DNA from 4 places in the uncultured Phyllobacterium sp. genome. Region 3 is predicted to be linked to each of the others. Evidence: riboswitches for the same ligand, from Rfam matches in the RefSeq annotation. Region 3 holds a riboswitch; each other region holds the start of a gene.
The links. Region 3 has a riboswitch for cobalamin ahead of cobU (bifunctional adenosylcobinamide kinase/adenosylcobinamide-phosphate guanylyltransferase). Riboswitches for the same ligand answer to the same signal wherever they lie in the genome.

Region 1 (4,167 bases), on a different contig from region 3:
CTCGAAGGTCATGAACTGGCCCGGCTCATAGCGGAACCAGTTCTGGTTGTCGGAACGGAATGTGAAGGTCTTCACATTCGGCGCTTCCTCGATGATCGACAAACACTCCAGCAGATGCAGCCGGTCATTCCATGGCTGCATCTGGTCGAGGTGCGGGTAAGACTGAGGAACGCCCATGTTCATTGTGTACCTATGCTACCTTGCTGAGCCGCGTATCGCCGCCGGAGAGACGCTCTTCCATGAACCTGCAATACCATTCGAGGAATTGCAGCACGCCGCCTTCATGCTCGGGCGAATAGGGGCCGGGCTCGTAGGCGGGCGAGCGGATGCCGAAGGCGTTTTCCTCGACGATCCGGCGGTCCTGGTCATTGGTCTCGAGCCAGACATGCGTCAGTTCCTCGATGGTGTAATCCACGCCCTCAACCGCATCCTTGTGCACCAGCCATTTGGTGGTGACCTGCGTTTCATCCGGGCCGAGCGGCAGCACGCGGAAGGAAATGGCATGGTCGCCGAGGATATGGTTCCAGGTGGTCGGGTAATGGAACAGCAGCAGCGAGCCGATCTGCTTCTCGTTGACACTGTCGCTGAGCTGCCGGCCGACGGCGCGGCGCCCGCTCATCGTATAGCTTTCCGCATCGCGCAGCAGCGGCACACGGGTGGCGCGGTACTGGCCGTCATCGGACATGCGGAAAATGCTGGGCAGGCCTGCCGCTTCGCAACGCTGCCAGTGGGCAGCAATTTCCGGATCGTCAGCGGCGCCCTGGACACCGCTCACGCTCGGCGCTTCCGGAAAGGTCTTGCACAGCTCGGGATGATTGGCCACGCAGTGATAGCACTCGCGGTTGTTTTCCCAGACCAGCTTCCAGTTGCCCTTTTCAACGATGGTGCTCTGATAGGCGACCTTGGTTTCGGTGAGGTGGTGCGGCGCGAGATAGGGCTCGATCAGTGCACGCGTCGCGCTGAAATCGACAGGATTCTGCGCCAGGCAGATGAAGATGTAACCGCCGACGCTTTCGCACTGCACCGGCTTCAGGCTGTGCTGGCTGGCGTCGAAATCATCGCCCATCTGGCGGGCGAACAGCAGGCGCCCGTCAAGCTCGTAGGTCCACTGGTGATAGGGGCAGACGAGCTTGGCCGACGTGCCGCGCTCGGCCGAGCAGACGCGCGAGCCGCGATGGCGGCAGGAATTGTGAAAGGCCCGGATCTGGCCCTGGCGGTCGCGCACGATGACCACGGGATAGTCGCCGACCTGCACCGTGAAGAAGTTGCCGGGCTTGGCGACTTCGCAATCATGGCCGATGAACAGCCAGTCGCGATAAAAGATGTTCTCCATATCGAGCCGGAAATAATCCGGATCGGAATAGAAAGACTGTTCAAGGCCGTAGCCGGGTTTCCGGTTTCTCAGGTTCCGGAGCAGTTCGTTGCGTATATCCATGTCGTGTCCTCGCCTCGATGTTGCGAAAGGACTGACTGGTGGTGACGGAGGAAGAACGCCTGCACGGCCAGCCACCGGCTGATGCCCGCACAGAATCATGCTCCTTGATCGCCCACCGCGATCAGTCGGTTTTCAGTACCGAGGCTGGTTTCCGGGCTCTGGAGTTGCCGTATCGGCTGTCACGACGCCTTCCCGGGGTTGTGACCCAGTGGCTGTTATGCCGTGTTTCACTCCACTACCGTTGCGGGGGCAGCGCCGGGTTTCCGACCGGCTTCCCAATTCTCCGCTTCCCTAGAAAAGCGGCACCTCAAGTGCCCCGATAAAAGCATCCGGCACCCAAAAAGAATAGGTGCGGAAACGACATCGCATTTACGTAAGACGACACGCCGGGCGCGTGTACACTATGTCGCAGATTGGCGATCAAACGGCCTCTGGTTCAATCCAGAACCACCAGTTCCTCGAAATGATTCATATCGACAAAACTGCAGAATGCGGGCGGATTCAACGCAATCACCGGCGATTCACGCCGGATGAATGCTAGGCAATCATCCAGAAGTTCCTGCCAGGCCCTGAGCCTTTCATCCGGGAACCGCGCGATCGGATAGGCCAGCGTGATGTGGAAGACATAGGTGTCGTGATCAGGATGCCGGTAACCGAACGGCACGGCCAGTTCGTCGCGCCAGGCGCGCATGATGCGCTCGTCATATTCGCTCGCACCCGCCACTGTCAGGCCTGCGGGCGTGACATCGATCACCTCGACGTTGAACGGCCCGCATCCCTCGAAATCCCGCAGGCGATCCACATAAAGCCGCGTCATGTCGTTGATGCTTGTCTCCAGCGGAACATCATCCGGCCAATAGAACGGGCGGCGGCGATATTCGATAATGCCCTGAAACAGCGTCATGTGCAGGCTGGAGACGGGGGTAAAGGCCAGCTGCCCTGCATCGGGCATCGCCAGCATCCGGTCGCGCACGGCAATGACCGAGGCTTCCGACTCGGACCCCTTCACCAGATGGCAGACCACCGTATTGCCGGGTTCCGGCTGAAAGACGCCCGCGCTGTTGTAGCGCCGGCCGAGATGCACCGGCGGTTCCGGGTGCAGGCTGGCGGCAAAGCGGGCAAGCGAAGGCTTGATCAGGTCGAGCATGGGAACCCCGTGACGAAAGAAGACGATGCAATCGCCATAGGACAGCTCTTTGTCAGACTGATGAAGCCCCGCCCCTTTTCTATGGCCGGTGGAGATATTCCTCGATCGACGCCTGTTTCATTTCAATCGAGAAACCCGGCAGCGACGGCGGCATATAGGCGGCATCCCGGATCTGGCAGGGATCGACAAAATGCTCATGCAGGTGGTCGACATATTCGATCACCCGGCCCTCCTTCGTGCCCGACACGGCGATATAGTCGATCATCGACAGATGCTGCACATATTCGCACAGGCCGACACCGCCCGCATGCGGCCAGACCGGCAGGCCGTATTTCGCCGCGATCAGCAGCACGGCCAGCACTTCATTGAGGCCGCCCATCCGGCACGAATCGATCTGCACCACATCGATGGCGCCTTCGGCGATGAACTGCTTGAACATGATACGGTTCTGGCACATCTCGCCGGTCGCGACCTTCACCGGCTTGATTGCCTGCCGAATCTTGCGGTGGCCAGCCACGTCATCCGGGCTGGTCGGCTCCTCGATGAAGAACGGCTTGACGAAGGCAAGCTTGTTGACCCAGTCGATGGCCTCGCCCACTTCCCAGACCTGGTTGGCATCGATCATCAGGATACGGTCCGGCCCGATCACCTCGCGGGCAATGGTCAGGCGGCGGATATCGTCTTCAAGATCGCGGCCGACCTTCATCTTGATGTGGTTGAAACCGGCGTCGACCGCCTCCTGGCAGAGGCGGCGCAGCTTTTCATCGGAATAGCCGAGCCAGCCCGCCGATGTGGTGTAGCAGGGATAACCTTCCGCCTGCAGCGTCGCGATCCGCTCCTTCTTGCCGTTCTCCGCCTTGCGCAGGATGGCGAGCGCGTCCTCGCGCGTCAGCACGTCGGTCAGGTAGCGGAAGTCGACAATGTCGACGATTTCTTCCGGCGTCATCTCGCCGACCAGCTGCCAGACCGGCTTGCCCGCCTCCTTGGCCAGGAGGTCCCAGACCGCATTGACCACCGCACCCGTCGCCAGATGCATCGCTCCCTTGTCGGGCCCGATCCAGCGCAACTGGCTGTCGCCGGTGATGAAGTGCCAGAAACGGCCGGGGTTTTCCTTCACCCAGTCGAGTTCCAGCCCGACGACGAGATGCTTCATCGCTTCTATCGCCAGGCAGCAGATTTCATTGCCGCGACCGATGGTGAAGGTCAGGCCATGGCCGGACAAAGCCTTGTTGTCCGTATCGAGGATGACGTAGGCGGCGGAATAATCCGGGTCCGGGTTCATGGCGTCCGATCCATCCAGGCTCTGCGAGGTGGGAAAGCGGACGTCGAAGACGCGAAGATCGGTAATGCGGGTCACAATATGCCTCTTGAATAATGTTGCGGGTCAGCACGCGTTAGACGTCGGCGCGTGCCACCTGTTTCTGGGTGCCAAGTCCGTCAATGCCGAGCTCGATCACGTCACCTGCCTTGAGGTAGCGCGGCGGCTTCATGCCCATGCCGACGCCGGGCGGCGTCCCGGTCGAGATGACGTCGCCGGGATGCAGCGACATGAACTGGCTGAGATAGGAGACGAGGAAGGCAACGC
Region 2 (4,167 bases), on a different contig from region 3:
ACGGTTGATCAGATTGGCTTCGAACAGCAGCTTGAGATGGCGGGAGACGCGCGGCTGCGACTGCCCGAGGATGGAGGTCAGATCGGAAACCGTCAGATCCCCCCGGGACAACAGCGCCAGAATGCGCAGGCGGCTGGGTTCCGCCGCTGCCTTCAGCGTATCGACCATCAGGTCAAGATTGAGATCACGTTTGTCCATCAAGGTATCCTCAAAAGATATAAAGATATGTTTATGTGAGAAATACAGATTTGGCAAGTTTTGTTTTTCCGTTGACGGCAAATTTCGTCGCGTCTGAAATAGGCTGGTATATCGATCAGCGAATCGGCGGGAAGAGAGTGCAATGAGTTCAGGGACCAACCGCCAAAGGGCTATCGGCAAGGCGCTGACACTGCTTTTGCCTGCAGTGCCCTATTCGGATTCCGAGCCCATACGCGCCGCCGCCACGGCACCGCACATGAAAACCCTGCCGCCGCCCATTGCGGTGTGGCTGGCCACGGTCGCCCATGTCCGCCATCAGCACACGGATTACGATGCGCTGCGCGACGAGGGCTATGACAAGGACTCGGCCCGTTTCTTCGTGCTCGAGGCGATCAACCGGAAATTGACGGAATGGCGGGCGACGCGGCTGCTGGATCCGGACGAGGACGATCCGAGCTGACTTCGGCGCCGGCATTCCACCGATCTTCATAGATGAGCTGGTCCAGCGGCAGCCGTTCGCGCCAGCCGCGCTTTTGCAGCTCCGGCTGATCGTAGAGCTGGTCGACATAGCCGATGCAGAGATAGGCGATGATCTCGACATGATCGGGGATGGCCAGAATGCGGCGCATGTCCCGGTCGTGGTAGATGCTGACCCAGCCGACGCCGATGCCTTCCGCCCGCGCCGCCAGCCACAGGTTCTGCACGGCACAGACGGTGCTGTAGACGTCCATCTGCCGGTTATGGGTGCGCCCAAGAACGACATCGCCGCCGCGTGTCCGGTCGCAGGTGATGCACAGATTGACCGGTGCCTTCACGATGCCCTCAAGCTTCAGCGATGCGTAGAGCGCCTGGCGCTCGTCGGTGAACATGGCCTTTGCTTCGGCATTGGCGCGGGTAAAGGCCTGGTGCACCTCGGCCTTGCGTGCCGCATCGCGGATGAGAATGAAATTCCACGGCTGCATGAACCCCACCGACGGCGCGTGATGGGCGGCATCGAGCAGCCGCAGCAGCGCATCGTCGTCGACGGGCCTTGGCAGGAACTGGTCGCGTACATCGCGGCGGGTATGGATGGCTTTGTAGACCGCGGCGCGCTCGTCCGCGGAAAAATCGGCGGCGGCCACGGGACCGCAGGCAGAATCGTGCATCGTTTGCTCCCAACAATGCGAGGGCCAGATTGCCCTGACCCCTGACACCTCCCCGCTGTCCGTGCGGTTTCGGCTATCCGGTCCGGCCGGTCTTCTGACTGAGGTTCACCTGAACCGCGCGCCTTCCGGGTTTCCCCGTGGCAATCTGCGCGGCCCATCCCCTATACAGCGTTGGGCACGTGCCGGATTTGCACCGGCTTCCCGATTCTCCTGCATGCAGGCACCGGACCTGCATTCCATTCGCCACAGATCGGCGAAGGACGCAAGCGTCAGCCCGGATAAATCCATTGCTCCGGCAGGCGCGCATCGATTTTTTCGCCGGAACGGATGATTCCCGGCACTTCAACCCAGACGACGATGCCACGCAGCCGCTTCGACGCCTTGACGAAGTCAAGCGCCGTCGCGGTGTGATCGGCGGTCTGCGCCCGCTCGGCAATAGAGCGTCCGGCGACCTTGCACGGCGCGTTCTGCCCGTCGACCTTCAGCGTCACGCCGCCTTCGAAGAACAGCAGCGTGCGCGGCGGCAGCATGGAAAGTGAGGGAATGCCATCGACAACCATGTTGGCGCCGATCCATTCGGGTTTGACTTCCGCAAGGCCCATGGCGCTGGCAATGGTTTCGAGTTCGTCCGCCGCCAGAATGGAAATATGCCGCTCGTTGCGCATCTCCGTGCCGCGCGGATACCAGGGCTCGCGTCCGCCGGACCGGCGCGTCAGGCCGGCATGATAATCGCCGCGGATGCCTTCAAAGGTGAGATCGAGCGTGTCCGTGGCAGCGGTGACAAAACTGTCTTTCGGCGCCTGGAACAGGCCGCTCACCCGCCCGACAATCTTGCGGGCTGGAAGGATGTCCGTTCTGGTTGCGAAAAGATCTGTCATGACGGCACTCCGGTGAAATCAGCCGCATCTTAGGAAAATTGCTTGTTAAAACCAGCCAATATCACTGATGGAAACGTCAAAATTGGTGATGGGAGGGCGTTGCCGCCCTCCCGGTCGCATCAGCGTGTCAGAGGCTTGTAGCTCGGACGCTTGGGATTGACGCTGTCCGGTCCCAGACGGCGGATCTTGTCGTTCTCATAGTCCTGGAAGTTGCCTTCGAACCATTCGACGTGGCTGTCGCCTTCGAACGCGAGGATGTGCGTCGCCAGCCGGTCGAGGAACATGCGATCGTGGCTGATGATAACGGCGCAGCCGGCGTACTTTTCCAGCGCATCTTCAAGCGCCGCCAGTGTTTCGGTATCAAGATCGTTGGTCGGTTCGTCGAGCAGCAGGACATTGCCGCCGGATTGCAGCATCTTGGCAAGATGCACGCGGTTGCGCTGACCGCCGGAGAGATTGCCGACCTTCTGCTGCTGGTCACCGCCCTTGAAGTTGAACGCCGAGACATAGGCGCGCGAATTCATCTCGTTCTTGCCGATCTTGATGATTTCATTGCCGCCGGAAATTTCTTCCCATACGTTTTTCTCGGCAACGAGATGATCGCGGCTCTGGTCGACATAACCGAGATGAACCGTTTCACCAACGCGGATAGAGCCGGAATCCGGCTTTTCCTGCCCGGTAATCATCTTGAACAGCGTGGTCTTACCCGCACCGTTCGGACCGATGATGCCGACGATGCCGCCGGGCGGCAGCTTGAAGGTCAGGTTTTCGATGAGAACGCGGTCGCCGAAGGATTTGGTGAGGTTCTCGGCTTCGATAACCACCTGCCCCAGCCGTTCGCCTGCCGGGATGATGATCTGCGCATCGCCGGGACGCTGCTCGTTGGCGGCATCGACCAGCGCGTCATAGGCCTTGATACGGGCTTTCGACTTGGCCTGACGTGCCTTGGGGCTGGCGGAAATCCACTCGCGCTCGCGCTCCAGAGCCTTCTGGCGCGAGTCGTCCTCGCGGCCTTCCTGCTGCATGCGCTTGGACTTGGCACCGAGATAGGCCGAGTAATTGCCTTCATAGGGGATGCCGCGACCGCGGTCGAGCTCGAGAATCCAGCCGGTCACATTGTCGAGGAAGTAGCGATCGTGCGTGATCAGCAGGACGGAGCCGGCATATTCGCGCAGGTGCTTTTCCAGCCAGGCGGTGGTTTCGGCGTCAAGGTGGTTGGTCGGCTCATCGAGGAGCAGAAGATCGGGCTGCGAGAGGAGCAGGCGGCACAGTGCCACACGGCGGCGCTCACCGCCGGACAGCTTTTCCACGCCGGAATCACCGGGCGGGCAGCGCAGCGCTTCCATGGCCATTTCCACCTGGGATTCCAGATCCCAGAGGTTCTTGGCGTCGATGATGTCCTGCAGTTTGGCGCCTTCATCGGCGGTTTCATCGGAATAGTTCATCATCAGTTCGTTGTAGCGGTCGAGAACGGCCTTCTTGTCCGCGACGCCATCCATGACGTTACCCATCACGTCCTTGGTGGGATCGAGATAGGGTTCCTGCGCGAGGTAACCGACCGTAGCACCGTCGGCCAGCCAGGCTTCGCCGGTATATTCCTTGTCCATGCCGGCCATGATCTTGAGGATCGTCGACTTACCCGCACCGTTCGGTCCGAGAATACCGATCTTGGCATCGGGGTAGAAGGAAAGATGGATGTTTTCGAGAACCTTCTTGGTTCCGTATGCCTTGTTCAGGCCGGCCATATGGTAAATGAATTGGCGTGCCATAACGCGCGTCACTCCGATGTTCGGGATTTTTGGGACATGAATTTGCGCCGTATGTAGGCGAAAGGGGCGCGGGTGGCAATGCGCGCGCTGTTTATTTCGGGATTGCCGGGCGTTTTGCAGGATGCCTGCATTCCTGTCGAACCACGAACCACGCACAACGGAAATGAAAACCGTCCT
Region 3 (4,167 bases):
TTTTTGGGTTCGGCCACCGGACCAAGCCCGACAACAAAGCTCTCGAACTCGTCATGGTCGTGCTCTTCACCCGCTTCATGTTCCATTTCATGGTGCGACTTGCGGTTGGCGATGTCCTCTTCGGTGCCGACGCCGAGACCAAGCAGCAATTCATTGCTGAGCTTGCCGAAGCTTGCCGATACCATGTTGAGCGAGCGCGACGAGCGGCTCTGCACATCGCCGCGCACACCTTCCAGCTGCTTGTCGCTGATCAGGTCGCTCTTGTTCAGCACGATCAGGTCGGCGGCACGGATCTGATCCTCGAACAGTTCTTCAAGCGGGCTGTCATGGTCGAGCGATTCATCCTGAATCCGCTGAGCATCCACCTTGTCATGGTCGTCGGCAAACCGGCCTTCCGACACGGCGGAAGCGTCGATCACCGTGACAACACCATCAACCGTCACCTGCGTCTTGATTTCAGGCCAGTTGAATGCGGCAACCAGCGGCTGTGGCAGCGCGAGGCCTGACGTCTCAATGACGATATGGTCAAAACGGTCCGGACGGTCGAGCAGTTTGGTCATGGTCGGGATGAAATCGTCGGCCACGGTGCAGCAGATGCAGCCATTGTTCAGCTCGATCACATCCTCGTCGCGGCAGGCTTCGATGCCGCAGCCCTTGAGCAGGCCGCCATCGACGCCGAGATCACCGAATTCATTGATGATGAGTGCGATGCGCTTGCCATTGGCGTTTTCGAGCAGATTGCGGATCATCGTGGTTTTGCCCGAACCGAGAAAACCGGTGATGACCGTTGCTGGAATCTTCTGACCCTGCATATTCCTATCCCTTCATGGTGAGCGGCAGCCCGGCTGCCACGAAATAGACTGTTGCCGCGGCCTGCGCTACGGCCTGATGGAGACGTCCGGCATGGTCGCGAAAATCGCGCGCCATGCGGTTCTCCGGTACGATGCCGAGACCCACTTCGTTCGAAACCAGAACGATCGAGCCTTGAAGTTTCGGCAGCACTTGCACGAGCTGCCGTGTCTCGGCGGTGATATCGCGCTCGGCCATCATCAGATTGGTCAGCCAGAGCGTCAGGCAATCGACAAGGATCGCCTTTCCTTCGGCAGCAACCCCTTGCAGGGTATCCACCAGATCGAGCGGTTCTTCGATGGTGTGCCAGGATGAACCACGCTGCGCCTTGTGCAGGTCGATGCGGACTGACATTTCCTCATCCCAGGACCTGCCGGTTGCGACATAAACGGGTTCAAGGCCGGAAGCCATGATCAGGCCTTCGGCAAAACTGGACTTGCCCGAGCGGGCACCGCCGAGAATGAACGTCACGCCGTGATTCAGCTGGGGCATCGCCGTCACTGCAATCGCGATGATCCGTCAGGTACGATCAAGCGGAATGCGGGCGGGGAAACGAGCGCGTATACAATGCGAGCAGCCATAACAACCTCCGTGCTGGGCCTGAAGGGACACGACCCTTCGGTTCTTGGGCAGGATTGCCCCGAGCGTTTCCTGGGAAACGCTCTATGACTGGCAGGTCTCCTGGCTCGCGGGTCACAGGATGAATGCTGCCTTCCCGGTTTCCCAGTGGCTGCCTTCTGCATATGCGTCAGGCTTTGCATTGATCCTCGCCGCTCTACAGTCGCGGGGTCGGCTGCGGTGGGGTCGCCCTTGAGGGTACAACCGTCGCATTCCCTTTTGATCCCTTGGCCTTTGGCCAATATGGGAACCAATCATGGCTGGGACGTTATTCACCCCCCACGGGAAATGTCAATGGAATCCGCACGGTTTGCTCAGGGAGCGGCACATGCAAGCAGCGCATCCACATCCAGCACTGTTTCAAGCTCGGCGGCGATACTATCCAGCGCGGCGTCCACCCCGGCCTTGTAGTCGAATGTTTCAGCGGCAATGCCCATCGTGCCCAGAAGCGCGGCGCGAAACCGGTCCGCCCCGAAAAGCCCGTGCAGATAGGTGCCGAATACCTTGCCGTCCGCCGATATGGCACCGTCATTGACGCCGTTGATGCGCACCGCGGGGCGCGAACAGTCCGGGCCGGTCGTCCGGCCCAGATGAATCTCGTAGCCATCAAGCGGCAGATCGAACGGCAGCGATTGCGCCGCCACATTGCGCACGGTCTTTTCCGGCTCCATCACCGTATCGATATCGAGATGCCCGAGCCCTGCCGTCTCCGTCACGCTGCCCTCGATGCCGTCGGGATCGCGCACGGTCCGGCCGAGCATCTGGAAACCGCCGCATATGCCGATGATATGGCCGCCGCGCCGCCGGTGCAGGTCGAGATCCCTGTCCCAGCCGTTCTCGCGGAAGCGCAGGAGGTCGCCGATGGTGGATTTGGACCCGGGAATGATGACCAGTCCCGCATCGGCAGGCAGCCGCTCGCCGCTGCGCACCATCACCACATCCACCTGCGGTTCGGCCATCAGCGGGTCGAGATCGTCGAAATTGGCGATGCGGTCGAGCACCGGCACGGCGATCTTCAGCGCCCGGCCCTCGCCCTTCACCAGACGCTCCAGCACGACGGAATCCTCGGCCGGCAGCCGCGCCGCGTCCTTCAGCCATGGCACCACGCCGAAAGACGGCCAGCCGGTGAACTGCGTGATGGCTGTCAGGCCGTCATCGAACAGCGAGACGTCGCCGCGAAACTTGTTGATGATATAGCCGGCAATCATCTCCCGGTCTTCCCGCTGCAGGATCGCATGGGTGCCGACGAGCGAGGCGATCACCCCGCCGCGATCGATATCGCCGACCAGAACCACGGGAACATTGGCGCGGATGGCAAAGCCCATATTGGCGATATCGCCCGCCCGCAGGTTGATTTCGGCGGGAGACCCCGCCCCCTCGACGATGACCAGATCGGCGCCCTCACGGACAATGTCCCACGACGCCATGACCGCGTCGAGCAGCTGCGCCTTGAATGTCTGGTAATCGCGCCCCTTGGCCTGGCCCCAGACTTTGCCCTGCACGATGATCTGGCTGCCGGTCTCCGATTGCGGCTTCAGCAGCACCGGGTTCATGTGCACCGACGATGGCACGCCGCAGGCGACGGCCTGCAGCCACTGCGCCCGCCCGATCTCGCCGCCGTCGTCGCTGACCGCCGCATTGTTCGACATGTTCTGCGGTTTGAACGGCCGAACCTTCAATCCGCGGTTGCGCGCAAGCCGGCAAAGTCCGGCCACCAGGACGGATTTACCAACATCTGACCCTGTTCCCTGCAACATGATTGCGTGCGTCATGGGCTTTGAGTAGCGGATATGTCTTTCTCTTCCTAGCCCCCGGCAAAACCTATCTGAATCGTTGCGCGGCCCGGCGCTTGCGATAGAGTGGAAATCAAGAGGAATACAGGGAGGTTATCATGGATGCGGTCGTTGATACGGCGTCCGGCCAGTTCGAACTCAATGAGGATCAGCTGGCGATTCAGGACATGGCGCGCGCCTTCGCGGCGGACCGCGTGGCGCCGAACGCGCTGGCCTGGGACCGGGACAAGCATTTTCCCGCCGATGTGATTCGCGAGACCGGTCCGCTCGGCATGGGCGGCATCTACACCAAGGAAGAATTCGGCGGTTCGGGACTGAAACGCCTTGATGCGGTGCTGATCTTCGAAGCCCTGTCTGCCGCCTGCCCGGCCTTCTCCGCCTTCATCTCGATCCACAACATGGCGACATGGATGATCGATCTCTACGGCAATGACGAACAGCGCCAGCGCTTCGTGCCGCAGCTGACCTCGATGGAATGGCTGGCGAGCTATTGCCTGACCGAGCCCAATTCCGGCTCGGATGCCGCCGCCCTCAAGACCCGCGCAGTGCGCGACGGCGACCACTATGTCCTCAACGGCGCCAAGCAGTTCATATCAGGCGCCGGCGATACCGACCTTTACGTCACCATGGTGCGTACCGGCGAAGATGGCCCGAAGGGCATTTCGACCCTGATCATCCCGAAGGATGCGCCCGGCCTGTCCTTCGGTGCCAATGAACACAAGATGGGCTGGAATGCCCAGTCGACCCGGCAGGTGATTTTCGACAATTGCCGCGTTCCCGTGGAAAACCGCCTCGGGGCGGAAGGTGATGGCTTCAAGATCGCCATGGGCGGGCTCGATGGCGGACGCCTGAATATTGCCGCCTGCTCGCTCGGCGGTGCCCAGTCCGCCCTCGACAAGGCTGTGAC
Region 4 (4,167 bases), on a different contig from region 3:
GTCGAGAAGGATTTGCAGGCGGCTGAAGACGCAACGAAGAACATCAAGAACCGCAAGCGGATTCTGTTTGTCCTCAGCGCTCAGGGCGGCAAGATCATGGCCTCCGGCACCAAAACGGCAGCCAATGGGATCATTGCACTGGCCGGTGCCGACAATGCGATCACGGAATATCCCGGATACAAGCCGTTGACGGACGAGGCGATCATCACGGCCAAACCCGACGTCATTCTGGTCATGGACCGCGGTGGTGACCATTCGTCCGACAATGCCGACCTTCTTGCCAATGCTGCGATTGCCGCAACGCCCGCCGGCAAAGACAAGAAGATCATCCGCATGAGTGGTCAGTATCTGCTGGGCTTCGGGCCGCGCGCGCCCAAGGCAATTCACGAGCTGGCAGAAGCCATTTACGGCAACGAACTCGGCAAATGAGTGAGACCGTCTTGAGAAAACCTGCCGTCCTTGCTTCCGCACAGGGCGGCAGCAGACTGCGCCCTGAGGGTGACCGGTCAGCGTTTGCGCGCATGGTCATTGCCTGCCTGTGCGTGGCGCTCGTTGCCACGGTCCTTTTCAGCCTTGCCTTTGGTGCATCCGATGCATCGGTCCTCTCCGTCGTGAAGTCCCTGATTGCTGGATCCGATACCACGGACAATGCGCTCTCCGTCCGTGATCGCATCATCATTTACGATATCCGCCTGCCGCGCGTCATTCTCGGCGCGCTGATCGGCGCGTCCCTTGCCGTATCGGGTGCAGTCATGCAGGGATTGTTCCGCAATCCGCTTGCCGACCCCGGCATCGTCGGCGTCTCGGCGGGCGCCGGGCTTGGCGCGGTCAGCATCATCGTTCTCGGTGGAACCTTCCTCGCCCCGGTGATCGCCCTGTTCAGTCTCTATGCCTTGCCGCTCGCCGCTTTCTTCGGCGCCCTCATCTTCACGCTCGTCCTCTACCGTGTCGCGACGCGGCGCGGGCAGACATCCATCGCCACCATGCTGCTCGCCGGTATTGCGCTCGGCGCCATGGCCGCCGCCTATATCGGTGTCCTGGTCTATGTCGCCGACGACAAGCAATTGCGCGACCTGACATTCTGGGGGCTGGGATCGCTGGCGGGGGCCAATTGGGTCAAGATCGCCGCATCAGGCCCGCTCATTGCGCTCGCCCTCGTCATTTCACCGTTCCTCGCCCGCGGCCTCAACGGGCTCGCCCTCGGGGAAGCATCGGCCAGCCACCTCGGCATCCCGGTACAGCGCTTCAAACGCATCGCCATTGTCACCGTCGCCGCGGCCACCGGCGCATCGGTTGCGGTCAGCGGTGGCATCGGCTTTGTCGGTGTCGTCGTTCCGCATCTGCTGCGCCTCGTGATTGGCCCCGATCATCGCTATCTCCTGCCAGCGGCTGCACTCCTGGGTGCCAGCCTGCTGCTGATTGCCGATGCGGTCAGCCGAACGATTGTTGCGCCATCGGAACTGCCGATCGGCATCGTCACGGCAGCCGTCGGCGCACCGTTCTTCCTGTGGATATTGCTGCGCCGCCGCGGCATTCTGGACCTCTGACCATGATCCGTGTTTCCAACGTCTCCGTATCCCTCGGCCGAAACAGAATCGTCGAGGACGTATCCTTTGATGCGCAGGCTGGCGCATTCACAGTTATCGTCGGCCCCAACGGGTCAGGCAAAACGACCCTGATGCGCGCACTCTCCGGTGATCTGCCGCATGAGGGCGTCATCAGCATCAACAGCATGCCGATCAACCGGTTGAAGCTCTGGCAGATGGCAACCATGCGGGCGATCCTGCCGCAATCCACCTCGCTGTCCTTCCCGTTTACCGTGCGTGAGATCGTCAAGCTGGGCATGACCAGCGGCCGCTCCGGTGCTTCGCGCCACAACGTGGACACACTGCCCGATGAAGCGCTTGAGCGCGTTGACCTCGCGGGTTTCGGTGGGCGGTTCTATCAGGAACTCTCCGGCGGCGAGCAGCAGCGGGTGCAACTGGCGCGCGTCCTCTGCCAGGTCTGGCAGCCGGTGCTCGACGGCCAGCCGCGCTTCCTGTTTCTGGATGAGCCTGTGTCGAGCCTCGATATCAAACATCAGCTGATCATCATGCAGATTGCCCGCGACTTTGCCGATCGCGGTGGCGGGGTCATCGCTATCCTGCATGACCTCAACCTCACCTCCATGTTTGCCGACCGGGTCGTGGTCATGCACAGGGGGAGAGCCGATTCTGTGGGCACCCCCACGGAGGTCTTGACGGATGACCGCATCCTGCGCGTCTATGAATGTGCGCTCAAGGTGGGCGGTCTGCCTGGAAAATCCGTGCCGTTCGTCTTGCCGCAATCCGCAGTGCTCTGAGTACGCGAAGACGTATCCATCTACCTATTGACTAAAAACGACGATTTGATACTAAATATAGATGTTATGGTTCTCTCCGAGTCGCAAGACCGGGAGCTAAGAGGGAAGCCGGTGAAATGTCCTGGACATTGATGCCGGCGCTGCCCCCGCAACTGTAAACAGCGAGTTGTTGTCGACAATGCCACTGAAGCCCAGCTTCGGGAAGGCCGACACCAGCGCCGACCTGTGAGCCAGGAGACCTGCCATGACATGATGAACGTCCACGGGCGGGGTGTCCCGGTGTGTCGCTTGCAATGGTCGGCCGCAAGCTGACCGGATTCTTGCACGCGTGCGCTCGACCTTTGCCCCCAACATTTGGGGTATAAGCACATGTCTCTTTCTCTTCAAGCCACCCGCGCCGACGGTCAGTCGCCGGTTCGTCCTGCCGAATTGCAGCCATCATCCAGCGAGCCCGGCTATCGCGTCATTCGCCGCAATGGCTCGGTCACACCCTTCGACCCGCTGAAAATCACTGTTGCCCTGACCAAAGCCTTCCTCGCCGTTGAAGGCAATGTCGCTGCCGGTTCGCGCCGGGTACACGATGTCGTCGAAGGCTTGACTGCAGAGATCGTGACAACCTTGAAGCGCCGCAGCAGCGAAGGCCGTCTGTTTCACATTGAAGATGTGCAGGACCAGGTCGAACTTGCTCTCATGCGCAGCGAAAACCACAAGGTTGCGCGTGCTTACGTGCTCTACCGGGAAGAACGGGCGCGAGAACGGGCGAAGCTGGTGGAACCGGTGGCCGAAACCGGCCCGTCGCTGAGCGTTACCCTGCTCGACGGAACCAAGACACCTCTCGATGCGGTGCGGCTTGCCCGCATCATCGACGAAGCCTGTGAAGGACTTGAGGGGGCGAGCGCCGCGCCGATCCTCAGCGAAACCCGGCGTAATCTTTATGACGGCATCACCCTCGACGAACTGTCGCTTGCGCCCATTCTGGCTGCACGCACACTCGTTGAAACCGAACCGAACTATTCCTTTGTCACCGCCCGTCTGCTTCTGGACAAGCTGCGCCGCGAAGCCTTGAGCTTTGTCTTCGGCCGGCCTGAACAGGCGACCCAGCACGAAATGGCGGAGCGGTACGCCGATTATTCCCCCGCCTATGTGAAGGCCGGCATTGAAGCGGAACTGCTCGACCCTGAACTCGCCCGCTTCGACCTGCGGAAAATATCAGCAGCCCTGAAGCCGGAACGCGACCTGCAGTTCCAGTATCTCGGCCTGCAGACTCTGTATGATCGTTATCTCCAGCAGACACGCGGTATCCGGTTCGAGTTGCCGCAGGCCTTCCTGATGCGCGTTGCCATGGGCCTCGCCACCCGCGAGATCGACCGGGAAGCACGCGCCATCGAATTCTACGATCTGCTGTCGTCGTTCGACTTCATGGCATCCACACCGACGCTGTTCAATTCGGGCACGCTGCGTCCGCAGCTGTCCTCCTGCTTCCTGACCACCGTCGCCGACGATCTCGACGGCATCTTCAAGGCGGTGAAGGACAATGCGCTCCTCGCAAAATATTCCGGCGGCCTGGGCAATGACTGGACGCCCGTGCGCGGTCTTGGCGCCCATATCAAGGGAACCAACGGCGAAAGCCAGGGCGTCGTACCGTTCCTGAAAGTGGCCAACGATACGGCCATCGCGGTCAATCAGGGCGGCAAGCGCAAGGGCGCGGTCTGCGCCTATCTCGAGACCTGGCATGTCGACATCGAGGAGTTTCTCGATCTGCGCAAGAATACCGGTGACGACCGCCGCCGCACCCACGACATGAACACCGCCAACTGGGTGCCTGA

Region 1: linked by a shared signal. The riboswitch ahead of RDL77_RS14465 (aromatic ring-hydroxylating dioxygenase subunit alpha) and the one ahead of cobU (bifunctional adenosylcobinamide kinase/adenosylcobinamide-phosphate guanylyltransferase) in region 3 are both predicted to bind cobalamin.
Region 2: linked by a shared signal. The riboswitch ahead of bluB (5,6-dimethylbenzimidazole synthase) and the one ahead of cobU (bifunctional adenosylcobinamide kinase/adenosylcobinamide-phosphate guanylyltransferase) in region 3 are both predicted to bind cobalamin.
Region 4: linked by a shared signal. The riboswitch ahead of RDL77_RS06005 (ribonucleoside-diphosphate reductase subunit alpha) and the one ahead of cobU (bifunctional adenosylcobinamide kinase/adenosylcobinamide-phosphate guanylyltransferase) in region 3 are both predicted to bind cobalamin.

What each region holds. Positions count from the first base shown of each region.
Region 1 covers NZ_CABSQF010000022.1:2,277-6,443, reverse strand. Annotated here, with positions in the region: gene RDL77_RS14470 (hybrid-cluster NAD(P)-dependent oxidoreductase) at 1-183, opposite strand, end outside; gene RDL77_RS14465 (aromatic ring-hydroxylating dioxygenase subunit alpha) at 191-1,435, opposite strand; cobalamin riboswitch at 1,560-1,760, opposite strand; gene RDL77_RS14460 (DUF1868 domain-containing protein) at 1,872-2,582, opposite strand; gene RDL77_RS14455 (L-fuconate dehydratase) at 2,662-3,939, opposite strand; gene RDL77_RS14450 (fumarylacetoacetate hydrolase family protein) at 3,977-4,167, opposite strand, start outside.
Region 2 covers NZ_CABSQF010000032.1:8,239-12,405, forward strand. Annotated here, with positions in the region: gene RDL77_RS17800 (metalloregulator ArsR/SmtB family transcription factor) at 1-198, opposite strand, end outside; gene RDL77_RS17805 (DUF2293 domain-containing protein) at 341-658, shown strand; gene bluB (5,6-dimethylbenzimidazole synthase) at 591-1,343, opposite strand; cobalamin riboswitch at 1,410-1,586, opposite strand; gene RDL77_RS17815 (MOSC domain-containing protein) at 1,613-2,221, opposite strand; gene ettA (energy-dependent translational throttle protein EttA) at 2,341-3,990, opposite strand.
Region 3 covers NZ_CABSQF010000060.1:10,552-14,718, forward strand. Annotated here, with positions in the region: gene cobW (cobalamin biosynthesis protein CobW) at 1-812, opposite strand, end outside; gene cobU (bifunctional adenosylcobinamide kinase/adenosylcobinamide-phosphate guanylyltransferase) at 817-1,341, opposite strand; cobalamin riboswitch at 1,503-1,737, opposite strand; gene RDL77_RS22690 (cobyric acid synthase) at 1,782-3,239, opposite strand; gene RDL77_RS22695 (isobutyryl-CoA dehydrogenase) at 3,359-4,167, shown strand, end outside.
Region 4 covers NZ_CABSQF010000006.1:130,878-135,044, forward strand. Annotated here, with positions in the region: gene RDL77_RS05990 (hemin ABC transporter substrate-binding protein) at 1-429, shown strand, start outside; gene RDL77_RS05995 (iron ABC transporter permease) at 426-1,547, shown strand; gene RDL77_RS06000 (heme ABC transporter ATP-binding protein) at 1,550-2,341, shown strand; cobalamin riboswitch at 2,392-2,603, shown strand; gene RDL77_RS06005 (ribonucleoside-diphosphate reductase subunit alpha) at 2,711-4,167, shown strand, end outside.